Regions from separate parts of the Kluyvera georgiana genome, predicted to be linked through region 4. Evidence: predicted binding sites of a transcription regulator. Region 4 holds the regulator's gene; each other region holds the start of a gene.
The links. The regulator sigma-54, encoded in region 4, starts transcription at its own class of promoters, with help from an activator protein. The targets are predictions, from matches to a motif close to GTTGGCACANNTTTCGCTNT.
Positions count from the first base shown of each region.

Region 1: glnK (P-II family nitrogen regulator) is a predicted target of sigma-54. The motif match lies at 1,851-1,870, and genes of this name have one in related genera.
Region 2: glnA (glutamate--ammonia ligase) is a predicted target of sigma-54. The motif match lies at 1,824-1,843, and genes of this name have one in related genera.
Region 3: ABTW00_RS21750 (gamma-glutamyltransferase family protein) is a predicted target of sigma-54. The motif match lies at 1,730-1,749, and genes of this name have one in related genera.

Region 1 is NZ_CP158865.1:3,704,370-3,707,524, reverse strand. Features, by position in the region: gene ABTW00_RS17690 (SmdB family multidrug efflux ABC transporter permease/ATP-binding protein) at 1-1,711, shown strand, start outside; gene glnK (P-II family nitrogen regulator) at 1,920-2,258, shown strand; gene amtB (ammonium transporter AmtB) at 2,292-3,155, shown strand, end outside.
Region 2 is NZ_CP158865.1:4,900,641-4,903,795, reverse strand. Features, by position in the region: gene glnL (nitrogen regulation protein NR(II)) at 1-115, opposite strand, end outside; gene glnA (glutamate--ammonia ligase) at 322-1,731, opposite strand; gene typA (ribosome-dependent GTPase TypA) at 2,115-3,155, shown strand, end outside.
Region 3 is NZ_CP158865.1:4,592,111-4,595,265, forward strand. Features, by position in the region: gene ABTW00_RS21750 (gamma-glutamyltransferase family protein) at 1-1,556, opposite strand, end outside; gene ssb1 (single-stranded DNA-binding protein SSB1) at 1,796-2,332, opposite strand; gene uvrA (excinuclease ABC subunit UvrA) at 2,585-3,155, shown strand, end outside.
Region 4 is NZ_CP158865.1:546,401-549,555, reverse strand. Features, by position in the region: gene lptB (LPS export ABC transporter ATP-binding protein) at 1-394, shown strand, start outside; gene rpoN (RNA polymerase factor sigma-54) at 440-1,873, shown strand; gene hpf (ribosome hibernation promoting factor) at 1,896-2,183, shown strand; gene ptsN (PTS IIA-like nitrogen regulatory protein PtsN) at 2,239-2,727, shown strand; gene rapZ (RNase adapter RapZ) at 2,761-3,155, shown strand, end outside.

The DNA.
Region 1 (3,155 bases), 1.8 Mb from region 4:
GCCGCTGTCAATTGCCGTGGCGATGTTGTGGGTGGCGGCTGCCGCCGAAGTGAGCGGGCCGCTGCTGATCAGCTATTTTATCGATAATATGGTGGCGAAAGATATTTTGCCGTGGGGGAAAGTGGCAGGCCTTGCTGCGGCCTATATTGGCCTGCAACTGCTGGCCGCGACGCTGCATTATAGCCAGTCGCTGTTGTTTAACCGCGCGGCGGTCGGCGTGGTGCAACAGTTGCGAAGTGACGTGATGGACGCCGCGCTGCGCCAGCCGCTAAGCGAATTCGATACCCAGCCGGTTGGTCAGCTCATTTCGCGGGTGACCAACGACACCGAAGTGATTCGTGACCTTTACGTGACCGTGGTTGCCACGGTGCTGCGCAGCGCGGCGCTGATTGGCGCCATGCTGGTGGCGATGTTCAGCCTCGACTGGCGCATGGCGCTGGTGGCGATTGCTATTTTCCCGGCGGTTATGACGGTGATGGTGATTTATCAGCGTTACAGCACGCCGATCGTTCGCCGGGTGCGCGCGTATCTTGCCGACATCAACGATGGCTTTAACGAAGTGATTAACGGCATGAGTGTGATCCAGCAGTTTCGCCAGCAGGTGCGCTTTGGTGAGCGTATTGGCGAGGTCAGCCGTTCACACTATATGGCGCGTATGCAAACCCTGCGGCTGGACGGCTTCCTGTTGCGCCCGCTGCTGAGCCTGTTTTCTTCGCTTATTCTCTGCGGGCTGCTGATGCTGTTCGGCTTTAGCGCCCAGGGTTCTATTGAAGTCGGCGTGCTGTACGCCTTTATTAGCTACCTGGGGCGTCTGAACGAGCCGCTGATTGAGCTAACCACCCAGCAGTCGATGCTGCAACAGGCGGTGGTCGCCGGTGAGCGCGTCTTTGAGCTGATGGACCGCCCGCGCCAGCAGTATGGCGATGATATCGCCCCGCTAGCGAACGGGGATATTGATATTGATAACGTGTCGTTTGCCTACCGTGGCGACAAAATGGTGCTGCAAAATATCTCGCTGTCGATTCCGGCACGGAGTTTTGTGGCGCTGGTCGGGCATACTGGCAGCGGCAAAAGTACGCTGGCCAGCCTGCTGATGGGCTATTATCCGCCGAACGCGGGGGAGATTCGCCTCGGCGGGCGTCCGTTGTCGAGCCTGAGCCATCAGGTGCTGCGCCAGGGGATCGCCGTGGTGCAGCAGGACCCGGTGGTGCTGGCGGATTCGTTCTTTGCCAACGTCACGCTGGGGCGTGATATCAGTGAGGCGCAGGTCTGGCAGGTGCTGGAAACGGTGCAACTGGCGGAGCTGGCGCGCAGCATGAGCGACGGTATCTATACCCATCTTGGCGAGCAGGGCAATAACCTTTCGGTTGGGCAGAAACAGCTGCTGGCGCTGGCTCGCGTGCTGGTTGATACCCCGCAGGTGCTGATTCTCGACGAAGCGACCGCCAATATCGACTCCGGCACCGAGCGCGCTATCCAGCAGGCGCTGGCCGCCGTGCGTCAACACACCACGCTGGTGGTGATTGCTCACCGTTTATCGACCATTGTGGAGGCGGACACCATCATGGTGCTTCATCGTGGGCAGGCGGTAGAGCAGGGGACGCATCAGCAACTGCTTGAAGCAAAAGGGCGTTACTGGCAGATGTATCAACTGCAGTTGGCCGGTGAAGAACTGGCCGCCAGCGCTCAGGACGATGCTTTGACCGCCTGATGCACCAGAGACAGGCATTTTTCTAACAGAATGCATTTGTGACGCGCATCATGCACTCGCATGGTGCGTTTTTCTTTTTTGTCGCGCGATTTCCCGCACACCATCCCTGATTATCCCGCATGAATGCCGTTTTTTCATTTCTGGCACGCCCCTTGCTTTATCTGTTGTGTGTTCGCAGCCACTACCGAATTCTGACTGGAGGGGATCTATGAAGCTGGTTACCGTGGTAATCAAACCATTCAAACTCGAAGACGTTCGCGAAGCGCTGTCTTCTATTGGCATTCAGGGCTTAACGGTGACGGAAGTAAAAGGCTTTGGTCGCCAGAAGGGTCATGCAGAGCTTTACCGCGGTGCGGAATACAGCGTCAACTTCCTGCCGAAGGTAAAGATTGATGTGGCTATCGCCGACGATCAGCTCGATGAAGTCGTCGACGTTATCAGTAAAGCCGCTTATACCGGAAAAATTGGCGACGGTAAGATTTTTGTCGCCGAACTGCAGCGCGTAATCCGTATTCGTACCGGCGAAGCCGACGAAGCGGCGCTGTAATTCCCAGACAGCACAGTGATAGGGATCGAGATGATGAAAAAAACAATGGTAAAAACGGGGTTGAGCGCGCTGGCGCTGTTGCCGGGTCTGGCGATGGCGGCACCGGCGGCGGTGGATAAAGCGGATAACGCCTTTATGATGATTTGTACCGCGCTGGTGCTGTTTATGACCATTCCGGGCATTGCGCTGTTCTACGGCGGCCTGATTCGCGGTAAGAACGTGCTCTCGATGCTGACGCAGGTCGCGGTCACCTTCGCTCTGGTGTGCGTGCTGTGGGTGGTTTACGGCTACTCGCTGGCCTTCGGCACCGGCGGCAGTTTCTTCGGTAGCTTCGACTGGATCATGTTGAAAAATATCAAAATCACCGATCTGATGGGCTCCTTCTATCAGTACATCCACGTGGCGTTCCAGGGCTCCTTCGCCTGCATCACCGTGGGGCTGATTGTCGGTGCGCTGGCGGAACGTATTCGTTTCTCTGCGGTGCTGATTTTCGTGGTGATTTGGCTGACGCTCTCCTACATTCCGATCGCCCATATGGTGTGGGGCGGCGGTCTGCTGGCGAGCCACGGCGCGCTGGACTTTGCGGGCGGCACGGTGGTGCACATTAACGCGGCGGTAGCCGGTCTGGTGGGCGCTTACCTGATTGGTAAACGCGTAGGCTTCGGTAAAGAAGCCTTCAAACCGCACAACCTACCGATGGTGTTTATCGGCACGGCGATCCTCTATTTTGGCTGGTTCGGCTTCAACGCCGGTTCCGCCAGCGCGGCGAACGAAATTGCCGGTCTGGCCTTTGTGAATACCGTTGTCGCGACCGCAGCGGCGATCCTTGGCTGGGTCTTCGGCGAGTGGGCGCTGCGCGGCAAACCTTCGCTGCTGGGTGCCTGTTCCGGTGCAATT
Region 2 (3,155 bases), 620 kb from region 4:
ACTGCTGCGCCGCAGGGTTCGCATAGTGAACGGCCAGGTCGTCATCGACCAGTAAGATGCTGTTGATTAACGAGTTAAGGATCTGCCCAGCATCGGGCAGCGCGCCTGTTGCCATTTAGCAGTCTCCTGAAAAGGCTTGCACTCTTTTAGTGCAGTATAGCTTTTTACGGATAAAAAGCGCGGGAAATCAGGTTGTTGGTGGAGAAAAAAGCCCATCCTGAGATGGGCTGAAAGTTTCCACGGCAACTCAATTCCCGAGTATCGCGTCAGCACCCATCGGCAGTGACGCGACATCATCGGGAAAGTACAACTCAAAACGTATTAGACGCTGTAGTACAGCTCGAACTCAACCGGGTGCGGAGTCATGCGAACGCGATCGTTTTCTTCAGTGCGCAGCGTGATGTAAGCGTCGATAGCTTCATCAGTGAATACGCCGCCCGCAGTCAGGAACTCACGGTCTGCATCGAGAGCCTGCAGCGCTTCTTCCAGAGAGCCAGCAACCTGTGGGATCTCTTTCGCTTCTTCCGGCGGCAGGTCGTACAGGTTTTTGTCCATCGCTTCGCCCGGGTGGATCTTGTTCTTGATACCGTCAAGGCCAGCCATCAGCAGCGCGGCGAAGCACAGGTACGGGTTAGCAGCCGGATCCGGGAAGCGCACTTCGATACGACGCGCTTTCGGAGAAGCCACTACCGGAATACGGATAGAAGCAGAACGGTTACGGGCAGAGTAAGCCAGCATTACCGGCGCTTCGTAACCCGGGACCAGACGCTTGTAAGAGTTGGTGGTCGGGTTCGCCAGGGCGTTGATCGCTTTAGCGTGTTTGATAACGCCGCCGATGTAGTACAGCGCCTGCTCAGACAGACCCGCATATTTGTCACCGGAGAACAGGTTTACGCCGTTCTTGGACAGGGACATGTGGCAGTGCATGCCGGAACCGTTATCGCCAAACATTGGTTTTGGCATAAAGGTCGCGGTTTTACCGAAGCGGTGAGCGACGTTGTGAACCACATATTTGTAGATCTGAATTTCGTCCGCTTTTTTGGTCATGGTGTTGAAGCGGGTCGCGATTTCGTTCTGGCCAGCGGTCGCCACTTCGTGGTGGTGCGCTTCAACGACCAGACCCATTTCTTCCATGATCAGACACATGGTAGAACGGATGTCCTGAGAAGAATCTACCGGAGGAACCGGGAAGTAACCGCCTTTCACGCCAGGACGGTGACCTTTGTTACCACCTTCGTATTTGGTGGAAGAGTTCCATGCGCCTTCGATATCATCGATAGCCACGTGGGAACCGGAGATAGATGCGCCGAAGCGGATGTCGTCAAACAGGAAGAATTCTGGCTCTGGCCCGAACAGAACGGTGTCTGCGATGCCGGTCGCGCGCAGGTACTCTTCAGCGCGTTTAGCGATGGAGCGCGGGTCACGGTCGTAGCCCTGCAGGGTGCCTGGTTCCAGGATGTCACAACGAATAATCAGGGTAGACTCTTCAAAGAACGGGTCGATGAGAGCGGTAGATGCGTCCGGCATCAGAACCATGTCAGATTCGTTAATGCCTTTCCAGCCGCCGATAGAGGAGCCGTCAAACATTTTGCCTTCTTCGAAGAATTCGGCATTAACCTGATGGGCAGGAATCGTGACGTGCTGTTCTTTACCTTTGGTATCGGTGAAGCGCAGATCGACAAACTTCACTTCATGTTCATTCAGCATCGTCAAAACGTGTTCAGCGGACATACTTTACATCTCCCGGATTTGTCATTGTCGTCGTCGTGGTAACGAGGTCTTCTATCACTGCTTAAAAATGGCGTTGTTGCCGTGAAAAATATAAAGCGAAATCTGTGCCAACTTTTAAATCACCCCCAAAAGGCGCTATCATGCGCACCATAGTGCAAAAGGGCTGCACCATGATAGCCGTTTTGCACCATTATAGTGCTTACACGCGAGCGTTGAGCACCATATTGGTGCAAATTGTGATTAGGTGCCCTTTTTATGCTCCGTGAAAGCGATCACAAAGAAACTCTGCGATACTTGTTTGCGGAGGATCTCTGTGATCCTGTTTTGTAGTGCGATTAATCCGTGTACAATAACGCGCTATTTCTAATGCCCGAGGCAAAGTTGTGATCGAAAATTTGCGTAACATCGCCATCATTGCTCACGTTGACCATGGTAAAACTACCCTGGTTGATAAGCTGCTGCAGCAATCCGGTACGTTCGACGAGCGTGCTGAAACTCAAGAGCGTGTGATGGACTCCAACGATTTGGAGAAAGAGCGTGGGATTACCATCCTCGCAAAAAACACCGCTATCAAATGGAATGACTACCGTATCAACATCGTTGATACCCCGGGGCACGCCGACTTCGGTGGTGAAGTTGAGCGCGTTATGTCCATGGTTGACTCCGTGCTGCTGGTAGTTGATGCCTTTGATGGCCCGATGCCGCAAACGCGCTTCGTGACCAAAAAAGCATTTGCTCACGGCCTGAAGCCAATTGTTGTCATCAACAAGGTTGACCGTCCGGGCGCGCGTCCTGATTGGGTTGTTGACCAGGTCTTCGACCTGTTCGTTAACCTCGACGCGACCGACGAGCAGCTGGACTTCCCGATCATCTACGCTTCGGCGCTGAACGGTATCGCGGGTCTGGATCACGAAGACATGGCTGAAGACATGACCCCGCTGTATCAGGCGATTGTTGACCATGTACCGGCACCGGACGTAGACCTTGATGGTCCGCTGCAGATGCAGATCTCCCAGCTGGACTACAATAACTACGTTGGCGTTATCGGTATCGGCCGCATCAAACGCGGTAAAGTGAAACCGAACCAGCAGATCACTATCATCGATAGCGAAGGCAAAACCCGTAACGGTAAAGTCGGTAAAGTGCTGACTCACCTGGGTCTGGAACGTATCGACAGCACCCTCGCGGAAGCTGGCGACATCATCGCCATCACCGGTCTGGGCGAGCTGAACATCTCCGACACCATCTGCGATCCGCAGAACGTCGAAGCGCTGCCGGCACTGTCCGTCGATGAACCGACCGTTTCTATGTTCTTCTGCGTTAACACCTCTCCGTTCTGTGGCAAAGAAGGTAAATTCGTTACCTCTCGTCAGATCCTTGACCGCCTGAACAAAGAGCTGGTGCACAACGTAGCGCTGCGCGTT
Region 3 (3,155 bases), 930 kb from region 4:
ATGCCGTTGCCATGCCGGAGGATTGCCCCGGCATGCCCCATGAGGTCGTCGTAAGGGGGGTAAATCTCGACGTCATGGCCGTACTGTTTGAGGGTGTCGGTAGTCGCCGCTCTCAGGCGGCTTTCAATCTTCAGCGTGTCGCTGCTCTCGCCCCAGGTGCGCCCTAACAGCCAGCGCGGAGCGGCGATAGCCGCCTGAGGCGTCATGTTCTGATGGAGAATGCGGTCAAAAACCGCTGCCAGCGTCTGCGGCTGGCCGTCACCGCCCATGCTGCCGTATACCAGCGCATCGCCGTTGGCCAGCCTCGCCAACCCGGGGTTGAGGGTATGGAACGGCAGACGGCCCGGTTGAAGCGGGTTGGTGGCGCTCGGGTCCAGCGAAAAACTGCTGCCGCGGTTTTGCCAGATGATGCCGCTATCGGCGAGGATCACCGCGCTGCCGAACTCGTGATAGATGCTCTGAATAAAGCTGACCGCGGTGCCGGAGCCGTCGATAACGCCCATCCAGACGGTATCCGCCGGCCCGCGTCCTTTACCCCAGGACTGTGCCCGGTCGGGCACAATCTGCGCGCTAAGCTGAGCGATATTGTCTGCCGTCAGCAGCGACTGTGGGTCAAGCGTCATATGCGCTGGATCTGTGATGTGGCGATCGCGCAGGGTAAACGCCAGCTTGGTTGCTTCGACACAGTGGTGAACAAAATCCGTTTCGTCAGCAATTGCGCCTTTTTTACGCTGCTGCTCAATCATGCCGGTAATCAGCAGCGAGACCAGCCCCTGCGACGGCGGGGGGAGGTTATAAACCGTTCCAATCTCCGTTTCCAGCGCCAGCGGCTTCACCCGCGCCGCGCGATAAGCATCAAGATCGCTAAAGCGCATCAAGCTCCCGGCGGCTTCCAGTTCGCTGGCTATCAGACGGGCGGTTTCACCATGATAAAAATCCCCAAGCCCATGGGTTGCCAGGCGTTCCAGCGTGTTAGCAAGCGCGGGCTGAAGCAGTAAATCGTCAGGGGTGAGCGCCTGACCTTCCGGCGCAAACAGGCCGCAAAATCCGGGATACTGACCGAGCTGCGGCAGCCGCGCGGTAATCTGTTGATGCAGCCCAGAGGTGACCGGCACGCCATGACGCGCATAGTGAATAGCATCGTGCAGCAGACGCGTTAACGGCAGCGCCGCGTTGTCCGTATGTTCTCCCGCCCACTCCAGCGCGCGCTCCCAGCCGCCAACCGTGCCCGCGACGGTATTGGCCGCCAGCGGGCCGCGTACCGGAACCTGCATGTAGCCCGCCTGGCGATAAAAATCGATACTCGCTTTTTCTGCCGCAAAGCCACAGGCCTGAATCGCCACCGGCTCTTCGCCGGGCCGGGAAATTAACCAGAATCCATCGCCGCCGATGCCGTTCATATGTGGGTAAACCACCGCGATGGTCGCCGCCGCCGCGACCATCGCCTCAACCGCATTGCCGCCGTCACGCAAAACGGCCACCGCGCTTTCGGCGGCCAGCGAGTGCGGCGCAACGGCCATGCCCTGCATACATTTAGCTGATTGGATCTGAGTCATCGTCTGCACCTTGCCTACATGTGTGTATACACGGATGTAGGCACAAAGCGTGCCAATTGTTATTTTTGTTAATTATCTGATGGTTATGTGAATGAGATTCAAAAAACGGCGATTAACGCGGGGCAACTCGCGCACCGAAGCGGTGCTGATGTAGGCTGATGGTGCGCATTAAAAAAGCAAAAACCCTGCCGAAGCAGGGTTTTGAGAGTCTTGATGGGCGCCGTCGAAACGGCGGCAAATCAGAACGGGATATCGTCGTCGAAATCCATCGGCGGTTCGTTAGACGGTGCCGGAGCGGACTGCTGCTGCGGGCGAGACTGCGCGCCGCCGCTGAACTGATTGCCACCCTGCGGCTGCTGAGGCTGACCCCAACCGCCCTGCTGCTGGCCGCCGCCCATGTTGCCACCGGCCGGTGCGCCGCCGCCCTGACGGCCACCCAGCATCTGCATGGTGCCGCCCACGTTCACCACCACTTCCGTGGTGTATTTTTCCGCGCCGGACTGATCGGTCCATTTACGGGTACGCAGCTGACCTTCGATATAAACCTGAGAGCCTTTACGCAGGTATTCACCCGCCACTTCCGCCAGTTTGCCAAACAGCACAACGCGGTGCCATTCGGTCTGCTCTTTCATTTCACCGGTCGCTTTATCACGCCAGGATTCGGAAGTAGCCAGCGTAATGTTGGCGACTGCGCCACCATTCGGCATGTAGCGCACTTCCGGGTCCTGGCCCAGATTACCGACGAGAATCACCTTGTTGACGCCTCTGCTGGCCATGATTGTCTCTCCTGAATACGATTCTTGATTAAGTGTAAACGCGCGAGTGTACCATTTCCAGACGGTATTTTGGTAGCTGCGAGGCGTATTCCAGTAAACATCTTACCGCTATGCAAATTTTCATCGGCATCCTGAATCGGCGCCCCTATACTGTATATTCATTCAGGTTAAGTTGTGTCATAATTAGCCGTTTCTGCCGTTTGTCCTTCAAACAAACCAGGCAAGCCGTGTATCTTCTACCGGGAAAGGTGAATGGATAAGATCGAAGTTCGGGGCGCCCGCACCCATAATCTCAAAAACATCAACCTCGTCATCCCTCGCGACAAACTGATTGTCGTGACCGGGCTGTCCGGGTCTGGCAAATCCTCACTGGCATTCGACACCCTCTACGCCGAGGGACAGCGTCGCTACGTAGAATCACTTTCTGCCTACGCGCGCCAGTTCCTGTCGTTGATGGAAAAGCCGGACGTCGATCATATTGAAGGGCTGTCGCCAGCGATTTCTATTGAGCAGAAGTCGACCTCGCACAACCCGCGTTCAACGGTAGGCACCATCACCGAAATTCACGACTACCTGCGCCTGCTGTATGCGCGCGTTGGCGAGCCGCGCTGCCCGGATCACGACGTGCCGCTGGCGGCGCAAACCGTCAGCCAGATGGTGGATAACGTGCTGTCGCAGCCTGAAGGCAAACGCCTGATGCTGCTGGCCCCAATCATTAAAGAACGTAAGGGCGAGCACACCAAAACGCTGGAGAACCTGGCAAGCCAGGGCTATATCCGCGCGCGTATCGACGGCGAGGTCTGCGACCTCTCCGATCCGCCGA
Region 4 (3,155 bases):
TGAACAGCGCGAAGACCGTGCCAAAGAGCTGATGGAAGAGTTCCACATCGAGCATCTGCGCGACAGCCTGGGCCAGGCGCTTTCCGGCGGTGAACGTCGCCGCGTCGAGATTGCCCGCGCGTTAGCGGCAAACCCGAAGTTTATCCTGCTGGATGAACCGTTTGCCGGTGTAGACCCCATCTCCGTTATCGACATCAAACGCATCATCGAACATCTGCGCGACAGCGGCCTTGGCGTACTGATTACCGACCACAACGTCCGTGAAACGCTGGCGGTGTGCGAACGCGCTTACATCGTCAGCCAGGGGCATCTGATTGCCCACGGAACACCTCAGGAGATCCTGGAAGACGAACATGTTAAACGCGTGTATCTTGGGGAAGACTTCAGACTCTGATAGGGTAGTGGTTATCGACGTTAGCGGGAGATATTCGTTCTGAACATGAAGCAAGGTTTGCAATTAAGGCTCAGCCAACAGCTTGCCATGACGCCCCAGTTGCAGCAGGCCATTCGTCTGTTGCAATTGTCTACGCTGGAACTTCAGCAGGAACTCCAGCAGGCGCTGGAGAGCAATCCCCTGCTCGAGCAAACCGATCTTCACGATGAAGTAGAGACTCAGGAAACCGTCGATAGCGAAACGCTGGACAGCGTCGATGCGCTGGAAAAACCGGACATGCCCGAAGAGCTGCCGCTTGACGCCAGCTGGGACGAAATCTACACCGCCGGTACACCTTCCGGTACTGGCGCTGACTATCAAGACGACGAACTACCGGTTTATCAGGGTGAAACCACTCAGTCACTTCAGGATTACCTGATGTGGCAGGTAGAGTTAACGCCGTTTACCGATACCGACCGGGCGATCGCCACGTCGATCGTCGACGCGGTGGATGACACCGGCTACCTCACCGTCACCGTCGAAGATATCCGCGAAAGCATCGGCGACGACGAGATTGGCCTGGACGAAGTGGAGGCGGTACTTAAGCGCATCCAGCGTTTCGATCCGGTCGGCGTGGCCGCCAAAGATCTCCGCGATTGCCTGCTGATCCAGCTGTCACAATTTTCACCAGACACGCCGCGCCTCGATGAAGCGCGACTGATTATCAGCGATCATCTCGATCTGCTCGCTAACCACGATTTCCGCTCGCTGATGCGGGTCACCCGTCTGAAAGAAGATGTACTGAAAGAAGCTGTCGATCTGATCCAGTCACTGGATCCACGCCCGGGCCAATCGATCCAGACCGGCGAACCGGAGTATGTGATTCCGGACGTACTGGTGCGCAAGGTCAACGATCGCTGGGTGGTAGAGCTGAACGCCGACAGTATTCCGCGCCTACAGATAAACCAGCACTACGCGGGGATGTGTAATAACGCCCGCAACGACGCCGACAGCCAGTTTATTCGTAGCAACCTGCAGGAAGCCAAATGGCTGATCAAGAGCCTTGAAAGCCGCAACGATACGCTGCTGCGCGTCAGCCGCTGCATCGTCGAGCAACAGCAGGCCTTTTTCGACCTTGGCGAAGAGTACATGAAACCGATGGTGCTGGCCGACATCGCCCAAACCGTCGAGATGCACGAGTCCACGATTTCGCGTGTTACCACGCAGAAGTATTTGCATAGCCCACGGGGCATTTTCGAGCTTAAATATTTCTTCTCCAGCCACGTCAGCACCGAGGGCGGCGGCGAAGCCTCGTCCACGGCCATTCGGGCGCTGGTTAAGAAATTGATTGCCGCGGAGAATCCCGCGAAACCACTGAGCGACAGTAAACTGACCACCATGCTCTCTGAACAGGGTATCATGGTGGCAAGGCGTACCGTTGCAAAGTACCGAGAGTCTTTATCCATTCCGCCGTCTAACCAGCGTAAACAGCTGGTCTGACACAACTGATAAGGAAGACACTATGCAGCTCAACATCACTGGACACAACGTCGAGATCACCGAGCCGATGCGCGAATTCGTTAATGCGAAGTTCAGCAAGCTGGAGCAGTATTTCGAGAGGATCAATCAGGTCCATATTGTGTTAAAGGTGGAGAAACTGACGCACATCTCGGATGCGACATTGCACGTGAACGGCGGTGAACTTCATGCCAGCGCGGAAGGGCAGGATATGTATGCCGCCATCGACGGTTTGATCGATAAACTGGCGAGACAGTTAACCAAGCACAAAGATAAACTAAAACAACATTGATTGTCCGAGCGATCGCCCGATATGCCCGCATATCGGGCGATGCTTAGGTGAAATTATGACAAATAACGATTCGGCTCTACAACTGAGCAATGTCCTTAACCAGGAATGTACCCGCAGTGCTGTGCACTGTCAGAGTAAAAAACGTGCGCTGGAAATCATCAGCGAGCTGGCGGCGAAACAGCTTAGCCTGCCGCCGCAGGTGGTGTTCGAAGCCATTCTGACCCGTGAAAAAATGGGCAGTACCGGCATCGGCAACGGCATCGCCATTCCTCACGGCAAGCTCGAAGAAGATACGCTGCGTGCGGTAGGGGTGTTCGTGCAACTGGAAACGCCGATCGCCTTCGACGCCATCGACAACCAGCCGGTCGATTTACTCTTTGCGCTTCTGGTTCCAGCCGACCAGACCAAAACCCATCTGCATACGCTTTCCCTGGTGGCGAAACGTCTGGCAGATAAAACGATTTGCCGCCGCCTGCGCGCCGCGCAGAGCGACGAAGAGCTGTATCAAATCATCACCGATACGGAAACCCACGATGATGCGTAATGGACATCACATCGTACTGAGGAGAAACGGTACATGGTACTGATGATCGTCAGCGGCCGCTCTGGCTCGGGAAAATCAGTGGCCCTGAGGGCGCTGGAAGATATGGGCTTCTACTGCGTTGATAACCTGCCGGTGGTACTGCTGCCGGAGCTGGCAAAGACGCTGGCCGACCGCGAAATCTCGGCTGCCGTGAGCATCGACGTACGTAACATGCCTGAAACTCCGGAAATCTTCGAACGGGCAATGGAAAACCTGCCGGAGAACTTTTCCCCACAGCTGCTGTTCCTCGACGCCGATCGCAACACGCTGATTCGTCGCTACAGCGACACTCGCCGTCTGCACCCGCTCTCCAGCAAGAATCTGTCGCTGGAAAGCGCCATTGATGAAGAGAGCAACCTGCTGGAGCCGCTGCGCTCTCGCGCCGACCT